2 regions of the Bacillus sp. CGMCC 1.16607 genome follow, and region 1 is predicted to be linked to the other one. Evidence: riboswitches for the same ligand, from Rfam matches in the RefSeq annotation. Region 1 holds a riboswitch; the other holds the start of a gene.
The links. Region 1 has a riboswitch for FMN ahead of ribE (riboflavin synthase). Riboswitches for the same ligand answer to the same signal wherever they lie in the genome.
Positions count from the first base shown of each region.

Region 2: another riboswitch for FMN. It lies ahead of ACFSO7_RS18205 (ECF transporter S component); the one in region 1 lies ahead of ribE (riboflavin synthase).

Region 1 covers NZ_JBHUJX010000008.1:58,681-62,081, reverse strand. Annotated here, with positions in the region: gene ACFSO7_RS03105 (bifunctional 3,4-dihydroxy-2-butanone-4-phosphate synthase/GTP cyclohydrolase II) at 1-768, opposite strand, end outside; gene ribE (riboflavin synthase) at 780-1,439, opposite strand; FMN riboswitch at 1,564-1,711, opposite strand; gene speD (adenosylmethionine decarboxylase) at 1,844-2,680, opposite strand; gene ACFSO7_RS03090 (MGMT family protein) at 2,738-3,076, opposite strand; gene ACFSO7_RS03085 (GGDEF domain-containing protein) at 3,098-3,401, opposite strand, start outside.
Region 2 covers NZ_JBHUJX010000025.1:350,519-353,919, reverse strand. Annotated here, with positions in the region: gene ACFSO7_RS18210 (peptidoglycan DD-metalloendopeptidase family protein) at 168-1,064, shown strand; FMN riboswitch at 1,170-1,305, shown strand; gene ACFSO7_RS18205 (ECF transporter S component) at 1,456-2,031, shown strand; gene ACFSO7_RS18200 (ferredoxin) at 2,416-2,664, opposite strand; gene ACFSO7_RS18195 (YpbB family protein) at 2,952-3,401, shown strand, end outside.

The DNA of each region.
Region 1 (3,401 bases):
CAAACATTCTGAATGTACTCTAACTAAAACAGGCTCATCTGATTTAATCTCACCCAGAATTAAAGCAACATGCTCTTTATTATCAATGACATTAGAATAACCCACAGCTTTAAAATCTCCATATTCTGTCGGTAATTTGATTTCAATTTCACGATTTACTAACTTATCTTTTCGATTTCTGTATTCGATTAAATCCTTGATTGTAATCATTTTTAACTTGTGCTGATCGGCAATTTTTCTGAGTTCTGGTACTCGCGCCATTGTACCGTCCTCATTCATTATTTCACAAATAACTCCAGCTGGCTTTGAACCGCATAGCTTAGCTAAATCAATTGCTGCTTCTGTATGCCCTGCCCTTCTAAGAACCCCACCTTTTTTTGCCACTAACGGGAAGATATGTCCTGGTCTTTTAAAGTCAACCCCCTTTGAATCAGGATTAAGCATTTGTAAAATCGTGGCAGAGCGTTCGAACGCTGAGATTCCTGTTGTCGATGATTTATGGTCAATACTCACAGTAAAAGCTGTCCCATGTGGATCAGTGTTTTGCGCAACCATATTATTCAGTTCAAGCTTTTGCGCTAACTCCTCCTCAATTGGTACACATATTAATCCTCTTCCATAAGTAGCCATAAAATTGATAACTTCAGGCTTGGCTTTTTCAGCTAATGCAATAAAATCCCCTTCATTTTCTCGGTCCTCATCATCGCAAACGATGACTACCTCACCTTGCATTAATTCGTAAATTGCTTCTTCAATCGGATCAAACATATTATCTCTCCTTATTTGAACCCATTTTCTTCCAAAAATTGTATAGTAATACTCGATTTTCCTTTCGGAAGTTCCCCGCTAAATCGTTTCGCTAGAAAATGATCGATATATTTCCCAAGCATGTCACTTTCGACATTGACAATTTCTCCAATTCCCTTAAATCCAAGGATTGTTTCACTAAAAGTATGTGGAATAAGTGAGATGGTAAAGCTATTCTCCCCAACTCCAAATACAGTTAAACTGGTCCCATCCACAGTGACCGATCCCTTATAGATAATGTAACGAAGTAGTTCCTCTTCAACCTCAATTTCATAATAAATAGCATTTTCAAACGGTCTTTTACTTTTGATCATCCCAATACCATCAGCATGTCCGGAAACAAAATGTCCACCAAACCTCCCCCCAGCTGCCATTGCTCTCTCTAAATTCACCTTAGACCCTCTCTTTAAGGATTTTAAACTAGTTTCTCTTACTGTCTCAGGCATGATGTCGACAGAGAAATGGTTATTTGTAAATTCTGTAACGGTTAAACAGACACCGTTTACAGATATGCTATCACCTAGTTGGACATCCGATAAAATTTTCTTTGCTTCGATTGTCAGAACAATCGCTTCACCAGTCTGTTTTATATTTGTAACCGACCCGATCTCCTCAATGATACCTGTAAACATAATTACTTCTCCTTTTTTATAAGGATAAAATGCTAAAAGGCCCTAAAGTATAAAACTTCAGGGCCTAAAAATGACATTAGGAAACTAAGGCTTAAGTCGAATATTTTTCGAACCCAATCCTTATTTCTTCCTTCTCCCATCCAGACTATAACTGTCGGCCCTGGAGTTTCACCAGATCCACCGTCTAGCTTAAAAGTTAGACGGGTCACGGACTAAGAAGCACTAGCTTCATCACCGCCGGTTGGGAATTTCACCCGACCCCGAAGGAAATATTTAATTGTTAACAAATATTATACTTGATTGAATGGCTAAAGGGAAATAATACCCCTTTGATTCAGAAAATCAGTTTTATTTTCAAAATAAAAACGATTCCTCATGTTTTGAAGAATCGTTTTATCTACCTATCAAAAATCTACAGTCCCCTGGGTAATATTTTTCCCGTAAAAAATTTCATCCATTTCAGTTTTAAGTTTCTTTGTAATCAAAACTTGCTCTTCAGGAGTCAGTTTTTCTTTTGAATATCCGAATAAATAATTATCTAAATCAAACTGGTTCAACTTACATTTCGTATGAAAGATATGTTCCTGGTACACATTCACATCAATCATGTCATATAACTCTTGGACCTCATCGGGAATATAATTTTGGATTGAACTAATGTCATGATCTATGAACAACTTATGTCCGTTAACATCTCTAGTAAATCCACGAACACGGTAATCAATGACCATTACATCCGTTTCAAACGAGTGTATTAAATAATTTAACGCTTTAAGTGGAGAAATTTCCCCACAGGTTGAAACATCGATATCAGCACGAAATGTACTGATTCCATCATCTGGATGGTATTCAGGATAAGTGTGAACAGTAATATGACTTTTATCCAAAGCTCCAACTACAGCACTCCCTTTTGTAATAGGAACTGGACCTGGTGACTCTTCAAATGATTCAGCCGGTGAATCCTCCACTGGACCTTCTGATACTAAAATAGTCACACTTGATCCTTGAGGAACATAATCCTGTTTGGCAATATTCAATATGTGCGCACCGATAATATCTGTAACGGATGATAAAATCTTAGTTAATCTTTCGGCATTATATTGCTCATCAATATAATCAAGATAAGCTTGCCTTTCCTCTTTCGTTTTAGTGTAGCAAATATCATACATATTAAAACTCAAGGACTTTGTAAGATTATTAAATCCATATAATTCAACTCTTTGTGTTGGAGTAAGCTTCATTTTTTGATCCCCTTTTTCATTCATACTTTTATGGTTGTTTGAATAGGGGGATTATATTCATCTTTCATCAAGAAATATTTCTTCTTCGATGTCTAGATGAAATTGAAATTCTTCAAGGTGAATAAAATGATTATTAATTATTTTTACACCCTCACTTTGAAGGAAAAATATTTGCTCTTGCAACGATTCCTCATCTTTAATAGATAATTCGCCCTTGGAATTTACAACTCTATGCCAAGGCAATCGATGTTTTTTACTCATTGAATGGAGAATTCTAACGACTTGTCTAGCCCCTCTTGGACTTCCTGACAATTTGGCAATTTGTCCATACGTCATGACTTTTCCAACTGGAATATTTTTAATAATCTTTATAGCTCTTTCAGTAAAGGACTCCATTGTAGACACCTTTCATTAAAATTACGTCATCCTCATTGTTTTTTTAAAATTATAAAAAGTAAAGCGACATCTACCCTCATGTTTGGATTGATATAGAGCTTTATCTGCTTGTTCTAGCATCTCATGAATATGATGAGTGGACTGACTTACTCCGATTGAAACGGTAATTTGCCCTATCGGTTGTGTGCTTGCCCCTTCAAATTCCGCTTCCTTTAGTTTTGTTTTTATCTTCTTAATAAAAAGGATAACATCAGCCTTTGAATTTGTTTGCAAAAAGACGATAAATTCCTCACCGCCAAAGCGACCTGCAAGATCTTTTTCTGAA
Region 2 (3,401 bases), on a different contig from region 1:
CTTAATAACGAAATTTAAATAGTTTTTTTCCTAAATTTTGTATAAAATAGTAGTCTATGTCCTATTCTAAGAAATGTGTCTTAGAAGACCCTTCCAATGGTTCGTTCTAAAATTTTTCCCAGCTTCATAATGTTGAATAGGAAGGTATAAGTATGAGGAGGATATGGATGCTTGACTATTTAAAGCGATTTTTGATTGCAGGAATTGTAGCTATTTGTGTAAGCTTGTTATTCTTTGGTGGTAAACCTCAGGCAGAAGGATTGGATGGGCAAAGTGAACATTGGATTTGGCCGACAGATGGTACTATATCGGATACTTATGGGACAAGGTTGGGCCATCATAAGGGAATTGATATTGCCGCTGAATTAAATACCCCTGTTTATACTGTTGATGATGGATTTGTGTCTAAATCTTATTATTCGGATACATATGGTCATGTTATTTTTATAAAACATAATAATCACTTAGAAACGGTGTACGCCCATTTAAATAAAAGAGAAGTAGAAGAAGGAGATCAAGTAATAAAAGGAGATACGATTGGAAGGATGGGGAACACAGGAAGGTCGTATGGAGTCCATCTTCACTTTGAAGTGCACCAAAATGAATGGACTTTTGAGAAGGAAAATGCATTAAATCCGACTGCCCTATTAGGAAGTATTGAAATAGGAAATGTAGTTCAAGCAATAGTAGAAGATAATGCCCATTATGTAGTGAAAAATATTGAGCCAGAAGGTCAATTAAACGGAACAGGATTAGAAACAATATCTACTAAACATAAAGTAAAAATGGGTGAAACACTGTGGTCAATTTCACAAAAATATTCATCTTCTATAGAAGCGATACAAGATGCAAACTCATTAAATAATACAGATATTTATGAATCTCAATCCTTAGTGATACCGATGAGTAAGGATAGAACAACATATACCGTCCAAACAGGTGATACTTTAACTGCCATTGCGAAAAAAACAAATGTAACAGTTGATGAAATAAAAAAGGTTAATCATATGAAAGCAGATGATATATATCCTTTTCAAATCATCTCAATACCTGCTAGAGAATAGGACATAGCATATCATTTTAAAGGTTATTTATGGACACCGCGATAACCTTTTCTTTTTGCTTTCCAACCGAAAGTATTTTCAGTATAATAAAGTGGTAAAAATAAGATCTATCTTCGGGGCCGGGTGAAAATCCCGACCGGCGGTGATGAGAATGTGAATATTCTTTAAGCCCGCGAGCCGTAAGGCAGGATTTGGTGGGATTCCAAAGCCGACAGTATAGTCTGGATGGGAGAAGATGGAGGTTCTGCGGACATTCAAAAATGCAGGGTTTTTGAGTGTTTATTAAGCATGCCTTTAAAACTCTCCTCAAGTCGAACTTGAGGATTTTTTATTTGTGTGTTTTGCTGAACTTTCTCTTTGTGAAGTGGATCACAAGAGGAGAGGTATAGAGATGAAGAAACAAAATATTAAAGCACTTGTATCGATTGGAATGCTTAGTAGTATTTCCTACATTCTTATGCTATTAAATTTTCCATTACCACCATTTCCAAACTTTCTAATGATTGACTTTAGTGATATTCCTGCCATTATCGCTGCGTTAATTTTTGGACCTTTAGCTGGAGTGCTGGTTGAATTATTTAAAAATATTCTAGATTACTTTATGACAGGAAGTACAACAGGAGTACCTGTTGGACATATTGCCAATTTTATTGCAGGAATCATTTTTGTGTTATCTACTCATTATATTTTCATGAAACTTAAATCGAAAAAAGGAATGACATTTGCTTTAATTGGAGCCACTTTTATTATGGCAATCATTATGAGTGTCTTGAATTATTTAGTGATTTTACCTGCATACACATTTTTTCTAAATGCACCTGCGATGTCAACGCCAGAAATGAAACAATTGGTTGTTAAATTTATTCTTCCTTTTAATATCATTAAGGGATTCATTGTAACAGGTATGTTCATGTTAATATATATTCGTCTTCAAACGTGGATTGGAAAGCAAGTAGCTTATAAATAATAAAGAAGAAACACAACGAGGTTTTGTCGTTGTGTTTTTTTATATCAAGATTAGAAACATTTTCGGACTTCGAAAATTGTCCAGCGCAAGCGTCCTAGCCCCGACGTACAGGATGTACTAGTGTCGACAATGCGACAGGACGTCGCTTTTTTGTCGACCTCGAGGTCAAATGTTCGCCAGCCAAAAAGTCAAAGAACGACTTTCCGGCTGGCGAAGCATTTGCTTGGCAAACCAAAGAACGGTTTGCATAAGTGCGACTAGGTCTCTGGCTTCGCTACTCTCGCCAATCGACCAGTCTTCTTTATCGGGTTGATCAAGGCGCTTGCGCTTTTCTTATCGATTCTTTTCAAAATAAATACCCCTTCTTTTGAAGGGGTAGAATTCTTATTCGAATTTTGTAGGATTGCCGTCGAATGACTCGTCAGCTACTTTAATAGAATCTGTTGGACAGCCTTCAAAAGCATCCATCATGTCATCGATTAAAACATCTGGAATTTCAACGATACCTTGGTTATCGTCTAGAGTAACGAATGCAATACCTTCATCATCATAATCATAAATATCTGGAGCAGCTGCCCCACATGCACCACATGCGATACATGTTTCTTTGTCAACGATTGTGTACTTTGCCATGAAAAAACCCTCCCAATAATTAAACAATGATTCATAAATCGTTTCCACTGATTTTTGGAAACGTATTCCTCATACCCTATTGTAAAACTGAATGGCCAACTTTTCAATAGTAAATGTATTGAGAATGCTTATCATATAAGGGTTTGTTAACTTTGGACATTATATTGTGCAGTAATTAACTACACCAAGACTGGGACAATCGTGGTAAAATAAAAGTAGGATTTTGTCGACCTTTAGGGAAGTTAACAATTTCCATGAGAAAGTTTGTAGTTAAGTAGGTGAAAATGTTGTTTAAAACTTATTTATCAATACTTATACTCTTTTGTCTTCGAAAGATTAATGGAGAAAGAACGATTTATTCCATTTTTCATTTACTAAAAGGGAAGAAGTCCTCACAAACGATTCAAGATTCTCATTTATTTCATTTAACTAGTTTGTTTCAAACATTCCCATCCTTAAGCCGTCATTATTTTGAAAAAGAAGTTAGTACACTTGAAAATAATCAACTTATTATTTGTGTAGAAGGCGAAAAGTTTCGCTTAACGGAAAAAGGCGAAACACTTCTAGCTGAAGAAATGGAGAAGTTTCCTCTACCTCCACACTTGAATGGATGGACATTTCATTCTTTACAAGATGAATTTTGGAAAAGGTTTTCGTTATTAGTACAAGTAAGTTCGAATTTTATAAATTATGAATCCACTTATATACCTATCCATAGTGATAGCAAAATATCTGAA